DNA from 3 places in the Halomonas sp. LS-001 genome. Region 1 is predicted to be linked to each of the others. Evidence: predicted binding sites of a transcription regulator. Region 1 holds the regulator's gene; each other region holds the start of a gene.

Region 1 (6,187 bases):
GTTTACGATTGCCGGTAACCTGAACAGCATGTTTGCTGGCCTGGTAGCCATCGGTGATGATACGGATACGCGCGGTAGCATTCACACGGGCAGTTGGTTAATCGACAAAATGACAGTGGCTGGTGATTGACCGCCGTTGGTGATTGGCAGAGAGAGTGATTGACAGAGAGGACGCTGACAGCCGTATCAGGCGTCCTCTTCAAAACGCGCGTCAAAGAGCGCTTCTATGGCATCAAGTGCCTGTTGGGCATCTTCTCCTGTGGCGCTGACCTGTAATTCTGTGCCACAGGGGGCTGCCAACATCAAAAGTGCCATGATATTACAGGCATCCGCCACCTGAGCGCCTTTGCTTACCTTGATGCAGGCATCGAAAGGCTGGCAGCAAGTCACCAGCTTCGTCGCGGCGCGTGCATGTAAGCCGCGTTTATTGGTCAATGTTAATGTTCTTTCAGGCACCCTGGTTCCTTTTTCCAAGCGGTGTCGATAACGGATTCATTGGGCCGTTGTTTTATCTGCCATCACCTTGTGTTCTGAGGTGGAAAAGGTCAGTCCAAGCTCACGGTGACGAATGTGTGTTTCAATGCCATCCGCTGCCATTCGCTTGGCCAACTGTTCTACGGTGTATACCGAACGATGCTGTCCACCGGTACAGCCAATCGCAATGGTCATATAGCTGCGTTGACTGCTTTGATAGGCTGGCAGCCAACGGCTGACCCAGGCGTGAATATCATCGCCCATGGCTTCAACAATAGGGTAGGAGCTCAAAAACGCCTGAATCTCTTCATCCCGGCCAGTGGATTGGCGGAGTGCCGGGTCCCAGTAAGGGTTGGGAAGGCAGCGCACGTCAAAGACCAGATCGGCGTCCAGAGGAACACCGCGTTTGTAGCCGAAAGATTCAAAGGTAATGGTCAGCTTGTCGTTTTTATGCAATGCCACTTGATCGGTGATACGGCTGCGCAGGTCGTGAGCACTCATTCGCGAGGTATCAATGATCAGGTCAGCAATGTCACGAACCGCACTCAGCGTTTCCTCTTCTTTGCTGATCGCCTCTTCCAGTGTTAAATCACTGTTCCGTGTCAGCGGGTGCCGGCGGCGTGTCGCTGAATAGCGCTCAAGCAGAATGCGTGCATCGGTGGTCAGGTAGACAATCTGAAAATGAATATCGCGTTGATGAAGTTCTTTCAGCAACCGGGGGAGCTTTTCAAGTGCTCCCGGAAGGTTGCGGGCATCTATGCTGACGGCCAGACGCGACTGTTCCCCTTGATCACGAAGCTCATCGACAAGGGAGCCAAGCAGCATAGCGGGCAGATTATCAATGGCATAATAACCAAGATCTTCAAGCGCTTGCAGAGCAATAGATTTTCCCGAACCCGAGCGGCCGCTGATTATGACCAATTGCATAGCGTCTCTCTTGCGTTGATTCACTCGTAAGAAGTTTCGAGTGTACTGAAAGCGTCAGAATCAGAAGGCGCTATCGCGTATTTTTTCGCTGATCAGTTCCAGCAATTCTCGTTGACTGCCCGCTTTGCGAAGCTGAACCCGAACGCTTACGTCATTCATGATGGTTGCAACCTGTCCAAGCAGTGCCAAGTGCGTATCGTCAGCTTCTTCGGGGACTAAAAGCACAAACACGAGATCAACAGGTTCGCCATCAATCGCATCGAAATCAACGGCTTCAGCCAGTTTCAGAAAACTGCCGATCGGTGTTGAACAGTGAGGGCTGCGAGCATGTGGAATGGCGACGCCATTGCCGATACCCGTGCTACCCAGCCGTTCACGACTGATCAGACGTCCAAAAACTTCTTGGCTGTCCAGGCTGGGCGTGTTCTGAGCAATAAAAGTGCTGAAAAATTCCAGTACGCGTTTTTTGCTACCCCCAGGGACATCATATAGGACGCGCTCTGGGGGCAAGATGGTTTCCAAAGTCATTAGATTACCGGACACCAGCGCCTTGGGCGCGCGCTTGTGCTTTTTCTTTATGTTTTACCAGCTGACGATCAATTTTATCTGCCAACGCATCAATTGCTGCGTACATATCGTTATCAGTGGCTTCGGCATGCAAGTCTGCGCCTGCCGCATGTAGGGTACATGCGGCTTGCTGACGCTCCTTTTCCACTGAAAGGGTAACCTGAACAGTGGTAATGTTGTCGTAGTGGCGCTCGACGCGTTCGAGTTTCTCGTTGACGTAATCGCGCAGGGCATCGGTCAGTTCTACATGGTGTCCAGTGATATTGACTTGCATTGAACGTACTCCTTTCCGTCGACTGTTCTTTGATTGTAACCCTTTTTTTTATTAAGCAAAGCCCTTTAGGTCAGTTTCCACTTATAGAAACGGTTTAAGGCGGTTCAGCTTAAGTGACGACGCTCGCTGGAAGAGGGAATTCCCATGGCTTCTCGATACTTGGCAACGGTACGGCGAGCAACCGTGATGCCATCTTCCTTGAGTAAAGCAACCAGCCGGCTATCGGAAAGCGGCTTGCGAGGCGGCTCTTCCTGAATCAGTTTTTTGATCCGTGCACGAATGGCGGTGCTGGAATGATGATCGCCATCCTGACTGCCGACGTGGCTTGAAAAAAAGTATTTAAGCTCAAACACACCGCGTGGCGTATGAATGAATTTTTGCGTGGTCACCCGGGAAATGGTGGATTCATGCATATCCACCGCATTGGCGATATCTGCAAGAATCAGCGGTTTCATTGCTTCTTCTCCATGTTCGAGAAAACCGATCTGACGAACAATAATTTCCTGGCCGACGCGAAGCAGGGTGTCATTGCGGCTGGATAGGCTTTTTATCAGCCAGCGCGCTTCCTGAAGATGATCCTTGAGGAACTGGTTATCATCACTTTTGTCGGCACGTTTAATTAAGCTGGCGTATTCTGGCTGGATTCGTAGCCTGGGCATTGCCTCAGGATTAAGGGTCAGATGCCAGCCTTGCTTGTCGTGATGTACGACGAGGTCTGGAATGACATAGCCGCTGGCGGTGCTACCAAAGGTGCTTCCAGGGCGTGGGTCAAGGCTACGTATCAGATGAATGACGGCGCCGAGCTGTTCATCATCCAGGTTTAACCGCCGCTTTAATGTGCGACTGTCATCTTTGCCAAGCACTTCCAGAAACTGCCGAACCAGCCGCTTGGCTGGCACAATCAACGGGGTGTCATCCGGTAATGCTGCCAGCTGAAGCATCAGGCATTCACGCAGGTCGCGGGCAAATACGCCAGTGGGTTCAAACTGTTGAAGGCGCAGCAGTACATTTTCGATATCACGTTGATGAATGCCTTCATGGGCGGTGGCCAGAAGGCTTTCGCGAACCTCATTCAATGACAGTGATAAATAACCGTTGCCATCGACAGCATCAATCAGGGTTTCGGCAATGAGCTGCTCACGAGCGGTGAAGTTGGTCATGGCCAGCTGCCATAACAGGTGGCCATGCAGGCTCTGTACCGTGGTGTCACGCTCGAAATCGGCGCCGTCATGGGTGTTGCTGGCGCTACTGGAATGAGCAACATCCTGATAGGTGTCCGACCAGTCACTGTCGACAGAGAGTTCGGTCGGAATATCATCCGACCAGTCGGCTTCCTTTGCCTCCTTGACGGCTTGCTCGCCAAACTCTTCTTCCTGCTCCAGCAGGGGATTGTTATCAAGTGCGTTCTGGATTTCCTGACGTAGATCCAGCGTCGACAGTTGCAGTAGCGCAATCGCCTGTTGCAACTGAGGCGTCATCGTCAGTTGAGTGCCAAGACGCAGTTGAAGGGACGCTTTCATGGCCATTCGTGAACCACCCGTGGCATGTAAAACCTTACCCTAAAAGCAGCCGCTGCCAAGCGCAAGTAGCAATAAGCATGCCATCAATAAAAAAGCTGGCAACAGACAGGGGAGGTGGCCGGATAAAATCAGAGCTTGAAGTCTTCGCCCAGATAAATATCACGGACCTGCTGGTTATCAAGAATCGTATCCGGGGAGCCGCTGGCAATAATGTGGCCATCGCCAACAATGTAAGCCGTATCACAGATATCGAGGGTTTCCCTGACGTTGTGGTCGGTAATCAGTACGCCAATATTGCGTGCTTTGAGAGCACGAATGATGGTCTTGATATCACCCACGGATATCGGATCGACACCTGCAAAAGGCTCATCGAGTAAAATGAAATGCGGATCAGTCGCCAGTGAGCGGGCAATTTCCACCCTGCGTCGCTCCCCACCCGATAAGCTCATGCCAATATTGTCGCGGATGTGTGTGATGTGGAAATCTTCCAGCAACTGCTCCAGAACGCTTTTGCGTTCGGTGCGCGAGAGTCCTTTACGGGTTTCCAGAATGGCCATGATATTGTCGCGAACGCTCAGCTTGCGAAAGATCGAGGCTTCCTGCGGAAGATAGCCAATCCCGGCAATAGCCCGTTCATGCATGGGCGCACGGGTCAGGTCGAGATCATCTATATACACTTTGCCTGCATCGGCTTTTACCAAACCGACAATCATATAAAACGACGTGGTCTTGCCCGCGCCATTAGGCCCGAGAAGGCCAACAATGCTGCCTTGGGCAATGTCCAGATTAATATCCTTGACCACCCGGCGACGTTTGTAGCTTTTGGCTAAGTGCCGTGCTGAGAGTGTTTTACCTTCACGGGCGGGCACTGACGCTGTTACATCATCAAAAGACACCGGCAGGCTCCTATTGCTGTTCAGGTTGAAGTGTCATGCGAATGCGCTGGTTCTCAGCGCCCTCGACATCAGAGCGTGCCTGAACAATGCCACGGTCAATGAAGTATTCCAGTCGGCCACCTGTGAAACGGTCGCCACCCTGACTAAGCTCGGCTTGATTGACCAGCTCTACGCGCCGCTCGGCAACATGGTAGATGATGCGTTGGGCGTGACCTTCGGTAATATCTTCCTGACCCTCAAAGCGGTTGCGGATATAAGCACGATCGCCAAGCGCTACCGCACGGGATAATTCGCCGTTGGCATTGCGCACAATTTCTACCCGAGCGCCGTTAAGGTGGAGGTCTCCCTGGCGAATGCGGACATCTCCACTGTAAACCGCTGTGCCGGCATTCTGGTCAATGTCGAGTTGATCAGCCTCTACTTCAACAGGGTCCCCAGGGGCTGCGTGCAATGTCTGAAAGCTTGCGATGCTAAGCAGCAGACTGAAAAATACACGATACATCAAACCGGTAATATTCATGGTGACTCCTTTTACGGGGCATTCTCGGTAGGGTGGTTGCCGTGTACGCCGCCGCTTAGCTGCAAGAGGTCTTTATTGAGCCATAAGTCCATGCGTTGGGCCTGAACGGATTGCGGTGGTTGTTCGAATAGTACGGGAACATCGCTGAACGCATGGGTCTCGGCGCTTATGTAGCTAAGTTGTTCAGTACTTAGCTGCCAGGTTTCCTGCGGTTCTCGCAGGCGCACCTCTCCGCTCAAGGTGAGTCGTGCTCCTTGGCTGTCGATTTGACCATGCTGCGCCTGGGCATGCCATTCGCGTTGCTGGTCATCCAGCAATAACGCGTAAGGCGATGTCAGCTGGGTCATGTTGTGCTGTGGCGTGTGCGTTAGTTGCTCTGCCGACAGACGCTGCGAGCGCTTGCCCTGATCGTTGTAAATCGTCAGGGTGGCATTCTCGACCACATGTCCGGGCTCTTCGGCACGGGCATCCTGATCGATTTTGGCGACGGGCGTTGTTCGCCAGTCCAGCCAGGCGAGCAGCCCGCCAAGGACTATTACAAGCCCCGCGAGCAAAAGCCGACGAAAGGAAACCATAGCGTCGCCACTGATCATTTACTTACGACCGTGCAGGTAGGTATCGAGAACGGCGCCCCAGTGACCTTGAGCTTCCATCAAGGCGTCGCAGATTTCGCGTACCGCCCCGTGGCCACCCAGGCGGTCAGTTACCCAGTCCGCATGAGTGTGCATGTAATCAGGGGCATTGGGTACGGCAATACCAACGCCTGAGCGCTTGATGGGGGCGAGGTCAGGCAGGTCGTCGCCGCAGTAAGCAACCTGATCCAGCTCTATTTGCAGGCGCTGACAGAGCTTTCGTAATGTGGATAGTTTGTCTTCGCAGCCTTGATAAACGTGCGTAATGCCCAAGGCTGCAGCGCGCTGGCTCACCATGGGGGAATCTCGCCCGGTAATGATTGCCACGTGCAAGCCCGCCCGTTTGAGCAGTTTTAGTCCTTGACCGTCCTGAGTAT
Region 2 (6,187 bases), 270 kb from region 1:
CATCGGCGCCTGTGCCGGAATCCCCGGTGGAGTAACTGATCATGGCCACGCGTGGCTCAATGCCGAAGGCTTCAGCAGAGTGGGCGCTCTGGATAGCAATTTCGGCCAGCGTCTGGGCATCCGGGTCCGGATTGACAGCGCAGTCACCGTAGATCACCACCTGCTCGGGCAGCAGCATAAAGAAGATTGATGATACCTGCTGGTACGCTGGCGCGGTCTTGATCAGCTGAAAGGCGGGACGCACGGTGTTGGCGGTGGTGTGAACAGCGCCGGACACCAGACCATCGACTTCGCCTAACTGCAGCATCATGGTGCCCAGCACCACGTTATCGTGCAGTTGGGCATCAGCGGTCAGGTCGTTAAGCTTGCCGCGCCGCAGCGCTACCATGGGCGCTATATAGCGCTCGCGGATACGTTTCGGGTCGGTGATGGTCAATGATTCTGGCAGAGACAGGCCACGGTGATGGGCAAGGGTTTCAATCTCGTCGCGGTTACCCAGCAGGACACAGTCAGCAATGCCGCGCCGCTGGCAGATAATCGCCGCCTCAATGGTGCGTGGCTCGTTGCCCTCCGGCAGGACAATGCGTTTTTTCACCTGCATGGCCCGTTTGACCAGCTGATGGCGAAAAGCCGACGGCGACAGGCGGCGTGTGTAGCCTCGGCTGACATGATTCTTTAGCCATTCCAGGTCGATATGAGCGGCAACAAAACGGGCCACCCGCTCTGCACGCTCGAAGTCATCCATGGGAATTTCGTGACTCAACTGACTGAGGTGTGTGGCCGTTGTCAAGCTGTCGGTATCGACGGCCAGCACCGGCAGGCCGGTTGCCAGCGCCGGGCGGCAGATATCAATCATGCTGTCATTGGGCATATACCCATTAGTGAGCAATACACCTGCCAGACGCGTGCCATTCATGGTGGCCAAGGCGGAGGCCAGCACCACGTCATCACGGTCACCCGGCGTAACAATCAGGCTGCCGGGCTTGAAGATATGCAGTGCATTGGCGGCGCTTCGCGCACACAGGCTGGTGGCCAGCACTCGGCGCTGACTGGCCTCGCCTTCATTTAAAAGACGTGCCTTGAGCGCTCGGGCGACATCCAGGGTGCGCGGGGCACTGAGCGCCTTGCTGTAGGGCACTACGCCGATAAAATGAAACCGTTCGGTGGCCAGCGAGGGCGAATAGCGGCGTAGCTCCTCAAGAACAGCGTCATCAAGCTTGGGTTTGATGGTGCCGGGAGCGGCCGAGAGGTCGTCGTCCTCCGAACCGTAGGGCAGGTTGCGCATGCGCATCAGAATGCAGCCCAACGTGCGGTCGGAGCGGGTGCCGCCGAAGCTTCTGGCATGCATATCCAGTTCTTCCGCCAACGCCTGGGGGGCTTCCAGGTCGCCGGTACCCACCAGAATAATGCGGGCATTAAGGGCATGCGCCAACTGGGCGTTGATCTGGGTGGCGTAGGTTGTATGTGAGGTGGGAACCACACCTTCGGCGACGATCAGGTCCAGTGTCAGCGCATCGCGCTGCGCCTGCTGGGTGACCTGTTCCAGGCGTTCGATGACGTTTTCCATCAGCTCATCAAGGTGGTCATCGCGTAGCAGATGCTCGAGATGCGCCTGAGAAATCGGTGCCGGAGGCTGCACATTGAGCGTCCGTGATACCAGTGCCGTCGAACGATCCTGCCCAGGACCATTCAGTTCATCCTGCATAAAGGGTTTCAGAAACCCGGCTTTGAGGCCGATGGTGTCCAGGGCCTGAATCAGCCCCAGACAGGCGGACGTTAACCCCGCACCTTCACCGGTGGGTACCAGCAGAATGGTTTGCGGCTGATCACTGGAGGTGTTCATGTAAGGCTCCGGGCAGTGTGGTTCGGCATTGAGGCATCAGGTTAGCATGCTGCGCTGCAAAATCGCAGGTCATCATGACCGCTCTATGATGATGGGTGTTCAGGCTGCACGATTCTGGTGCGTTATCGGTCAGTGCTGGCATGACGTGCCCTGTTACAGGGCGCATCAGGAGGAATCGGCCTTCAGTAGACGACCGGATGGAAAGCGTCATACCTTGAGTTGGCATGCAATGTGCAGAACCTGAACAGAATTCTTTTTTCAGGTGGTCTATGTCTTCGCAATCTGATTTGAGTCCGCATGATACGGCCACCCGATCAAGGGTGCTGTTTACTGATCTGGATGGTTCCTTGCTGGACCATCATTCCTACGACTGGACGCCAGCGGCTGAGTGGCTTGTGCAGCTAAAGCAGTTGGGTATTCCGGTGATCCCCGTTACCAGTAAAACGCGCAGCGAACTGCTGGGGCTGCGCCAATCGCTGGGGCTTGAGCATGTCCCCTTTATTGCTGAAAACGGGGCTGTGGTGGGGTTGCCGCCAAGCTGGTGTCACTCGGGCCTTGAGCGTCAGGTAGGTAGCGATGGACTGGTGATCAAGACGCTGGGCGTGGACATCGGTTTTATCCGCCAGCGCCTGCGTGTCTGGCGAGAGCGCCTGAAAGACAATACCGGTGTGCGTTTTACCGCCATGAGTGAAATGACCCTAGATGACCTGTGTGCCTTTACCAGTCTGAGCGACCCACAGGCGCGCCTGGCAAGGATGCGTGAAGGCAGTGAACCGCTGGTCTGGGAAGGCGATGACGAAGGGCTTGAGGTGTTTCGTGCAAGCCTTTCGGGTGATGACCTGCAGCTGGTACAGGGCGGGCGCTTCTGGCATGTCACCGGTGAATCCCATAAAGGCAATGCAGTAAGTTGGATGATCGAACGCTATGCCGCCTTGCGCGGAGTTACGCCGTTGACGCTGGCACTGGGGGATGGCCCCAATGACATCGCCATGCTGGAAGCGGTGGACCAGGCCGTCGTGATCCGGGGGTGTCATGGGCTCGATGTTACGCCCCGGCAGGCTGCGCTTTATCGTTCGCAGGCCGCAGGGCCACAAGGCTGGGCCGAGGGGGTGGCTTACTGGTGGGGGCGAGCTGACCGCCGGGTAACACCGGCGGTGACGGGGCCATTAACGCAAATGCAGGAACTGGCGCAGGAAGAGGTGATGTCATGAGCGATTTTCATCAGAACGGTATCATCACTGATTTTCATAATCTGACCCGTCGTTCGGTGGAGTCGCTGGAATCAGACCTGGTGCAGTTTTCTCGGCGGCGTCCGATGAGCCTGATATTGCCGTCGCTTTACTCGGAACTCGAAGGGCCGGCCCTGCAGCATATTGTTGATGAAATTGCCTGCGTTCCGTACCTGTCCGAGGTGGTGATTGGTCTTGATCAGGCAGACCGGGACCAGTTTCATCATGCCCGTGAGTTTTTTGCGCGCCTGCCCCAGCATCATCGTATCCTGTGGAATGACGGCCCTCGGCTGCGTGCATTGGATGCCGAGCTGGAAGCGCAGGGGTTATCTCCCCAACAGCCTGGCAAGGGGCGCAATGTGTGGTTCTGCGCCGGTTTTGTGCAGGCTTCAGGGCGAAGTGCGGTGGTAGGGCTTCATGACTGCGACATCCTGACCTATGACCGGAGCTTGCTGGCACGGCTGTTCTACCCCGTCGCGCACCCGCATTTCAATTATGAATTCTGCAAAGGCTATTACCCGCGTATTGCCGAAGGCAAACTTAATGGCCGGGTTTCCCGCCTGATGGTCACGCCACTGCTGCGTGCACTGAAACAGATCCATGGCCCTTTGCCTTACCTGGACTACCTCGACAGCTATCGCTATGCGTTATCCGGGGAGTTCTCCATGCGTTCCGAAGTGCTCGATGGCATTCGTATTCCTGCCGACTGGGGGCTGGAAATTGGCGTTCTATCGGAAGTGCACCGTAACTATTCAACCAACCGGCTGTGCCAGGTCGATTTGGCCGATGCCTACGATCACAAGCATCAACCGGTCTCGGCAGAGGACGCCTCTGGCGGGCTTAACCGCATGAGCCTGGACATCGCCAAAGCCCTTTATCGCAAGCTGGCGACCCAGGGCGTGACTTTCAGCGCCGAAGGATTTCGTACCCTCAAAGCCACTTATTACCGCCTGGCGCTGGACCTGATTGAAGCCTACGACCACGATGCGGTGATGAATGGGCTGAGTCTTGACCGGCACGCCGAAGAACGCGCGGTTGAACTGTTTGCGGCTAACCTGCTGGAAGCCGGTAATGCTTTTCTGGATAACCCTGGCGAGCGGCCGTTCATACCCAGCTGGAACCGGGTGCGTGCCGCTATCCCTGATCTGCCAGCACGCATGTACGCGGCAGTTGAAGCAGATAACGACACGTCACAAACCCTCTGAACCCTTTGTGAGCGATAGTGGCAGGCCCCGGAACAACTCTGTCCGATCACTCGCATTTTTATTCTTCTGCCACCAGCCACACCACACCGTAAGGAGGGAGTGGCTGGTCGGCCTGCCAGGCTTCACACGCCACGATATCCTGCCAAGCGTGCGTGTCTAACCACTGGTTCAGCGCATCAAGGGGTTGGGGAGTATCGGTCACATTGTGAATTGCCACTAGGCGGCGGCCGTTATCTAAAGGCCCACGCTGAAAGGCTAATAGAGTGGCCGGTGTATCCAGTACGCACTGCCCGGCATCAGGGTGAAAGCAGGGCTCCTGGCGGCGAACGGCCAGCATCTTTTTGAGGGCGGCAAAGGTGTCGTAGGTAGTGGTGCTGGTGGTTGCCAACAGGCGCTCCAGCTCATCGCGCTGCCAGCGGCGACGGTTGATGGAGCGTAAGCGTCCACTGCGTTCCACAACTTCCAGGTCATTCAGTGTGCCAGTCAGGGTGTGGATGTAGACAGCGGGAATGCCCTGTAAGCCAAGCATCAGCTGCTGACCGCACAGAAAGCGTGGCACCTGCCAGTGGTCAGGTCCTCGCCGCGTGCCTTTCATGGCATCAAACCAGGTGATATTGATTTCATAAGGGCTGTCGCTGCCATCTGGCTGGCGGCGCATGCTGACAAAACCACCAAAACGGTGCATCAGCTCGGTGAGAGCCTCAACCTCATGAAGTTCCAGCCAGCCTTCCAGCGGCCTAACGCCGATACCGTCATGACTGGCCGTAAAGTTAAGAAAGCCGCATCCTGGCGGCAATTCCGGCAGGCTTTTCAGCCAGCGGGCCAGAGTGCCAGCTTCGCCGCTGGTCAAGCTATGCAGCAGCAGTGGCGGGAGCGGGAACTGATAAACCAGATGGGCTTCATCCGGCGGCGTCCCAGGAGTAACACGCTCCAGGCCAAAATAACTGATGTTTTCTGCATGTGGCACATTGGTTTCGGTGAGCAGCAGCGTGCCGGGTGCTACATGGTCAACCACGGAACGCAGCAGACGAACCACTTCATGGGTTTCCGGTAAGTGAATGCAGGTGGTACCGACCTTTTTCCAAAGGTAGGCGATAGCATCCAGGCGGATTACCCGCGCGCCTTGCTGTAAATAGAACAGCAGGATACCGATGAACTCCAGCAGGATATCCGGGTTTTCAAAGTTCAGATCAATCTGATCATCGGAAAACGTCGCCCATAAATAGCGCGTGCCTCGCCGGGTGGCCACCGGCACCAGTAGGGGCGAGCTGCGTGGGCGAACCACGTCCGAAAGGTCGGTTTCCGGGTCCATTTCGATAAAATAATCGCGCCCCGGCTGGCTGCCGGTCAGGTAATCCACAAACCACAAGGATTCCCGCGATACATGATTGAGCACCAGATCCACCGCCAGGTCGCCGTAATCCGCCAACTCACGTACCTGTGGCCAGTCCCCCAGGTCCGGGTCAACCTCACGGTAGTGAATCACCGAGAAGCCATCGTCGCTGCTCCAGGGGAAAAACGGCAGTAAGTGAACGCCACTGAAGGAATCCGACAGATGCGTCTTGAGAAAATCAGCCAGCACGGTCAGGGGTGTGTCTTCACCATCCAACAGGCTGTTGCCATAGCTGATCAGCCATTGGTCTTTTTCGCTCCATAATGGGGCTTCCATGGTACCGGAAGGCTCAGGTGCCTGATGCTTCAACAAGGTGAGCAAACGTCGCAGCACTTCATCGGCGCGTGGACCATAGAGCTTGTCCAAGTGTGCTTTCGCGCGCTGATGGAAGGCTGACGCGTCCAGCGGCGTGGTGTGGGAAGGGGTAAATGGCATCAAGGCGCGGCTCCCGCGTGGCTGAGGGTGATTGTCATCATGCAGGGAATGTGCCAAACCGTTATGAACGATGGCGCTGCTG
Region 3 (6,187 bases), 1.6 Mb from region 1:
CCTGTTGGTGCTGGATGGCTGTGTGATGCTGACGGATCGCGACAATTTCCTGTATCACGAAATGATTGCCCACCCGGCGCTCTTCACTCACCAGGACCCTAAGCGGGTGGTGATTATTGGCGGCGGCGACTGCGGCACCCTGAAAGAAGTGCTGCGCCATCCAGGCGTTGAAAAAGTGACCCAGATCGATATCGATGAAGAAGTCACCAAAGCCTCTGAACGCTTCTTTCCTGCGCTGGTAGAGGCCAATGGCGACCCCAGGGCCGAGCTGCTGTTTGCCGACGGCGTCAAGTGGGTGGATGAGGCGGCTGATGAGAGCATTGATGTTCTGATCATCGATTCCACCGACCCGGTCGGCCCCGCCGAAGGGCTGTTCAAGACCGATTTTCTGAGGCGCTGCCACCGCATTCTGAAAAGCGGCGGTGTCATGGTCCAGCAGAGCGAGTCTCCGCTTTACCACAGCGGCTCGATCATCCGCGAACTGCGTCACGATATGCGCGAAGCGGGTTTCGATAGTGTCGCAACCCTGCCTTTCCCACAGCCGGTGTATCCTTCTGGCTGGTGGAGCGTCACTCTGGCAGGTAAAGGCCTGAATGTGGAAGATTTCCGCGAACAAGCCGCCGCCGAGCACGAAATGCCGCTACAGTACTACACAGACGATGCTCACCGTGGTGCGCTGGCACTGCCGCCGTTCATGCGTAACGCCTTCGACTGAACACAGATACGCATCGCCAGGGCCGGGCATTGTCCGGCCTCTTTATAGGCTGATATCGGTTGACTCTTCGCAATAAGGAATAACAAATGAAAATCGTTCGTTGGTTGGGAGCAGGAATCAGTATGCTGGTGCCCATGCTGGCCACGGCCAGCACGCTGGAAACGGTGCAGGAGCGCGATAGCGTGCGCTGTGGGGTCAATGCGGCTCAACCCGGTTTCTCATCACTGGATAGTAACGATGAATACCAGGGCCTGGATACCGAGGTATGTCGCGCGGTTGCCGCCGCCGCTCTTGGCGACGCCAGCAAAGTCAACTTTGTACCGCTGAATTCCGTTGAGCGTTTTACTGCCTTGCAAGCCGGTGAAGTTGACTTACTCTCGCGCACCACGACCTGGACCTCCAGCCGTGATACGACGCTGGGGCTGAACTTCACCGGTGTGACTTACTATGACGGCCAAGCCTTCATGGTGGCCAGTGACCTGGGTGTAAAAAGCGCCAAAGAGCTTGATGGTGCAGCCGTATGTACGCAGTCCGGCACCACCAGCGAGCTGAATCTGGCGGATTACTTCAACCTTCACGAAATGACATACGATGCCGTGGTGTTTGACTCCCCGGAGCAGTCCATTGCCGGTTTTGAAGCGGGCCGCTGTGACGTTTTAAGCTCTGATGCTTCACAGCTTTATGCTCAGCGCATGCAGCTGTCTGACCCCTCGATGGCGGTCGTATTACCCGAAGTCATCTCCAAGGAACCCCTCGGCCCCGCCGTTCTCCAGGGCGATGATCAATGGTTCAACATCGTCAAATGGTCGCTTTTCGCCATGATTAACGCCGAGGAGCTGGGCATCACCCGCGCCAATGTCGATGACATGCTCACGTCAGAGAATCCCAATGTCATTCGTCTGCTTGGCCAGGACGGCAACTATGGTGAAGGAATGGGGCTGGAAGCTAACTGGGCTTATAACATTATCAGCCAGGTGGGAAATTACGCGGAAATTTACGATCGCACCATCGGGATGGAATCTGACTTCAATGTGGCCCGTGGTTTGAATGCACTTTGGTCTGATGGCGGCATCATGTACGCGCCCCCGATTCGCTGATTCAACGATAGATAACAGCCTGGCACGCTGGCATTGCGCTAGTGTGCCAACGCATGTCGCTCACTCGAACATGCCGTATTGACTCGCCTCCCGCCCCCTTTCTGTTCTCTCGATGCACCTTTTTGGTGAATCAGCGATCTGTTTTTGCCTGTTCAAAGAGCAATAGGCCCCATCCTGCAGGATATTTTGCGTTGAAAAACGCTGAATTCAGAACCATACCCTTGATGGCACTTTTATTGCTAGGTTTTAGTCACATGCCTTGGCATGCTTTAAACAAAACAACATAAACCTTTAAGGTGAAATCACATGCTGAATAAGAAAAACCTGGTTCTCGCGATTTCCACAGGCGCACTGACGCTTGCCAGTATTTCCGGTGCCCATGCAACGACACTGGAAGATACCAAAGAACGTGGCGCGCTTCGCTGCGGTGTGAGCGACGGCTTGCCCGGTTTCTCAGCGCCCGATGATGAGGGTAACTGGCAAGGGCTGGATGTGGATGTCTGTCGCGCCGTGGCGGCAGCCGTGCTGGGCGACGCCGATGCGGTTGAGTACGTTTCCCTGAATGCCGTTGAACGCTTCACGGCGCTGCAATCCGGCGAAGTGGATATACTGTCGCGCAACACCACCTGGACCACTACCCGCGATACCACGCTGGGCATCAACTTTGCTGGCGTCAGCTTCTATGACGGCCAGGGCTTTATGGTCAGCCGTGATTTGGGCATTTCCAGCGCCTCTGAACTCGACGGCGCCGCGATCTGTATTCAGGCGGGCACCACCACCGAGCTGAATCTGGCCGATTACTTCCGTGCCAATGACATGGGATTCGACCCCATCGTTTTCGATACTTCCGAACAGACCGTTGGCGGCTATCAGGCCGGACGCTGTGATGTGCTGACCTCTGACACTTCACAGCTGGCTGCCCTGCGTATTCAGCTGGATGACCCGGATGCCTCCGTGATTCTGAGCGATGTTATCTCCAAGGAACCGCTGGGCCCATCCGTGCGCCAGGGTGATGACGAATGGTTCAACGTTGTGAAATGGTCGCTGTTTGCTCTGCTGAACGCTGAAGAGCTTGGCCTTAACAGCGAGAACGTGGAAGAGATGACGGAATCTGAAAACCCCAATATCGTTCGCCTGCTTGGCCAGGACGGCAACTACGGCGAAGGCATGGGGCTGGAAGCTGACTGGGCCTACAACATTATCAGTCAGGTAGGCAACTACGCTGAAATATACGACCGTAACGTCGGTATGGGTTCTCCGCTGCAAATTGAACGTGGCGTCAACGCGCTGTGGACAGAAGGTGGCTTACAGTACGCACCTCCCATCCGCTAAGCGTCTCGTATGAACCCAGGCCCGCCGCAAGGCGGGTCTCTTGATTGAGTTTGTGATTTACGGAGACGCCACCCATGTCTGTAAAATCTACCCCTCGCCCGGCTGGCCAAAAGCCACCGTTCTGGCGAGACCGAGCCAAGCGGGCACTTATCTTTCAGATCCTGCTGATTGCGGCGGTTGCCGCTTTTCTGCTCTATATCATTGGTAATACTCAGGACAACTTATCCAACCGTGGTATCACGACCGGGTTTGGTTTCCTGAGTAATACCGCCGGGTTTGGGATTGTTCAAACCCTTGTTGACTATACGTCTCAGAGTACTTACGGCAAAACCTTTCTGGTCGGCCTGCTGAACACACTGCTGGTCGGTGGCCTCGGCGTGCTGGCGGCAACCCTTATCGGGTTCACTGTGGGCATTGCCCGGCTATCGCCCAACTGGCTGATTGCAAAGCTGGCCAACGTCTATATCGAAACATTCCGAAATATTCCGCTGCTGCTGCAAATTTTCTTCTGGTACTTTGCCGTCTTGCGTACCTTGCCAAGCGCCCGTGACAGCATGGCCTTTGGTGAAGCAATTTTTCTTAATGTCCGCGGGTTGTATTTACCTCAGCCATTGTTTGAATCTGGCTTTGGTTTGATTCCAGTCACTTTCCTTATCGCCATTGTGGCCAGTATCGCGCTGATCATATGGAACAAACGCCGTCATGAAGCGACCGGCAAGCGACTCCCCGTCGGCTGGATGTCCCTGGTACTGATTTTTGGCCTGCCGCTATTGGTGCTGGTAGCCACTGGCGTGCCCGTTACCTGGGAAATGCCGGAGCTGACTGGCTTTAATTTCCGCGGTGGTATTACCGTGATCCCTGAGTTCCTCGCCCTGTGGCTGGCTCTGTCGATCTATACCGCCTCGTTTATTGCTGAAATTGTCCGCTCGGGTATTCAGGCCATTGCTCACGGCCAGACAGAAGCGGCCCAGGCACTGAGCCTGCCGCGCAATCTGATTCTGAAACTGATCATCATTCCGCAGGCAATGCGAGTCATCATTCCGCCGCTGACCAGCCAGTATCTCAACCTGATCAAAAACTCGTCGCTGGCCACCGCAATTGGTTACCCCGACCTGGTCTCTGTCTTTGCGGGCACAACGCTCAACCAGACAGGGCAAGCCATCGAAGTCATTGCCATGACGATGGCGGTGTATCTCACCATCAGTCTGCTGGTATCGATGTTCATGAACTGGTTCAACGCCCGCGTGGCGCTGGTCGAACGCTAGGCCCGGTGAGGATAACAAAATGATTCATAATCGTGACATGATCCCTGAACGGGCAGCGCCGAAGAGTACCATTGGCCTGGTCGCCTGGCTGCGTGCCAACCTGTTCAATGGCCCGATCAATTCGCTGTTTACCCTGATAGGGCTCTATCTGGTGTATTTGCTGTTTGTCCCCGCCATACAGTGGGCGTTTATTAACGCTGACTGGATCGGGACCTCCCGTGATGACTGCTCCCGCGAAGGTGCCTGCTGGGTGTTTGTCAACGCCCGCCTCAGCCAGTTTATTTATGGCCTTTACCCGAGTGAGGAAACCTGGCGAGCCAATATCATCTTTGCCGGTCTTTTCGGCCTGATCGCCTGGCTTGCGATTCCGCGTTTGCCCTTGAAACGCTGGGTCGCCATCTTTGCCCTACTGGCGTTTCCCGTCATCGCCTTCGTATTACTTCACGGTGGCTATTTCAACCTGCCCGTTGTGCCGACCAACCAGTGGGGCGGTTTGATGCTGACCCTGCTGCTGGCCACCGTGGGGATGGTCGCTGCCTTGCCGATTGGCATCATGCTGGCGCTGGGGCGCCGATCACAGATGCCGATCGTGAAAAGCTTCTGTGTGGTGTTCATTGAGTTCTGGCGCGGCGTGCCACTCATTACCATTCTGTTCATGGCCTCTGTCATGCTGCCGTTATTCCTGCCGGGGAATATGAATATCGACCGCCTGGTGCGGGCACTGATCGGCATCACCCTGTTTCAGAGTGCCTATATGGCAGAAGTCATTCGTGGCGGTTTGCAGGCCATCCCCAAAGGCCAGGAAGAAGCGGCCGCCGCATTGGGGATGACTTACTGGAAACGCATGGGCCTGATTGTGCTGCCCCAGGCATTGAAGATGATGATTCCCGGCATCGTGAATACCTTCATCTCGCTGTTCAAGGACACCACCCTGGTGATGATCATCGGTCTGTTTGACCTGCTCGGCATTGTCCAGGCGGCGCTTTCCGATTCCCGCTGGCTTGGGTTCTCGCTGGAAGGCTACGTTTTTGCCGCCTTCATGTTCTGGATCTTCTGTTTCAGCATGTCGCGCTATAGCCAGTACCTTGAGCGCAAACTGCATACGGGTCACCAAAATTAACGGTAAGCATGGATTGACCTGATAGCGAACGTCGCTTTAAGAAGCGGCGTTCGCGAAAAATAGCTTATAAAAGAAACATTTATAAAAAACAGTTTATTAAACAAGGTGGATATCGCTATGGCACAAGCAGCGATCGACAACGCAGACCTGATGGTCGAAATGCATGACGTCAATAAATGGTTCGGTGACTTTCACGTTCTGCGGGATATTAACCTGGAAGTAAAACGCGGCGAACGCATCGTGATCTGTGGGCCATCCGGCTCCGGCAAATCCACCATGATCCGCTGCATCAATCATCTGGAAGAGCACCAGCAAGGCGATATTACGGTGGGTGGCGTGCCACTGACCCAGGATGTGAAGCGCATCGAGCAGATTCGCCGTAGCGTGGGCATGGTGTTTCAGCACTTTAACCTTTTCCCTCATTTGAGCGTGCTGGAAAACTGCTGCATAGCGCCGATGTGGGTGCAGAAAAAACCACGCCGTGAAGCCGAAGAACTCGCTATGCAGTATCTCGAACGGGTACGCATTGCCGAGCAGGCGCTTAAGTACCCTGGCCAGCTTTCCGGCGGTCAGCAACAGCGTGTGGCGATTGCCCGCTCACTGTGCATGCACCCGGAGGTCATGCTGTTTGACGAACCGACATCGGCCCTTGACCCGG

The links. Region 1 encodes sigma-54, which starts transcription at its own class of promoters, with help from an activator protein. Its sites were predicted from a motif close to TGGCACNNNNNTTGCTNT; they were not measured.
Region 2: ACU6TU_RS04715 (HAD-IIB family hydrolase) is a predicted target of sigma-54. The motif match lies at 2,064-2,081, and genes of this name have one in related genera.
Region 3: ACU6TU_RS16095 (amino acid ABC transporter substrate-binding protein) is a predicted target of sigma-54. The motif match lies at 2,038-2,055, and genes of this name have one in related genera.

The regions. Positions count from the first base shown of each region.
Region 1 is NZ_CM129816.1:1,339,438-1,345,624, forward strand. It holds gene pmbA (metalloprotease PmbA) at 1-130, shown strand, start outside; gene ACU6TU_RS05920 (HPr family phosphocarrier protein) at 187-456, opposite strand; gene rapZ (RNase adapter RapZ) at 493-1,401, opposite strand; gene ACU6TU_RS05930 (PTS sugar transporter subunit IIA) at 1,462-1,929, opposite strand; gene hpf (ribosome hibernation-promoting factor, HPF/YfiA family) at 1,934-2,242, opposite strand; gene ACU6TU_RS05940 (RNA polymerase factor sigma-54) at 2,347-3,768, opposite strand; gene lptB (LPS export ABC transporter ATP-binding protein) at 3,891-4,658, opposite strand; gene lptA (lipopolysaccharide transport periplasmic protein LptA) at 4,669-5,178, opposite strand; gene lptC (LPS export ABC transporter periplasmic protein LptC) at 5,190-5,753, opposite strand; gene ACU6TU_RS05960 (KdsC family phosphatase) at 5,772-6,187, opposite strand, start outside.
Region 2 is NZ_CM129816.1:1,073,698-1,079,884, forward strand. It holds gene pta (phosphate acetyltransferase) at 1-1,843, opposite strand, end outside; gene ACU6TU_RS04715 (HAD-IIB family hydrolase) at 2,113-3,054, shown strand; gene ACU6TU_RS04720 (glycosyl transferase) at 3,051-4,277, shown strand; gene ACU6TU_RS04725 (sugar phosphorylase) at 4,336-6,105, opposite strand; gene ACU6TU_RS04730 (CDP-alcohol phosphatidyltransferase family protein) at 6,167-6,187, opposite strand, start outside.
Region 3 is NZ_CM129816.1:3,628,106-3,634,292, forward strand. It holds gene speE (polyamine aminopropyltransferase) at 1-715, shown strand, start outside; gene ACU6TU_RS16090 (amino acid ABC transporter substrate-binding protein) at 802-1,812, shown strand; gene ACU6TU_RS16095 (amino acid ABC transporter substrate-binding protein) at 2,119-3,144, shown strand; gene ACU6TU_RS16100 (amino acid ABC transporter permease) at 3,219-4,409, shown strand; gene ACU6TU_RS16105 (amino acid ABC transporter permease) at 4,429-5,529, shown strand; gene ACU6TU_RS16110 (amino acid ABC transporter ATP-binding protein) at 5,680-6,187, shown strand, end outside.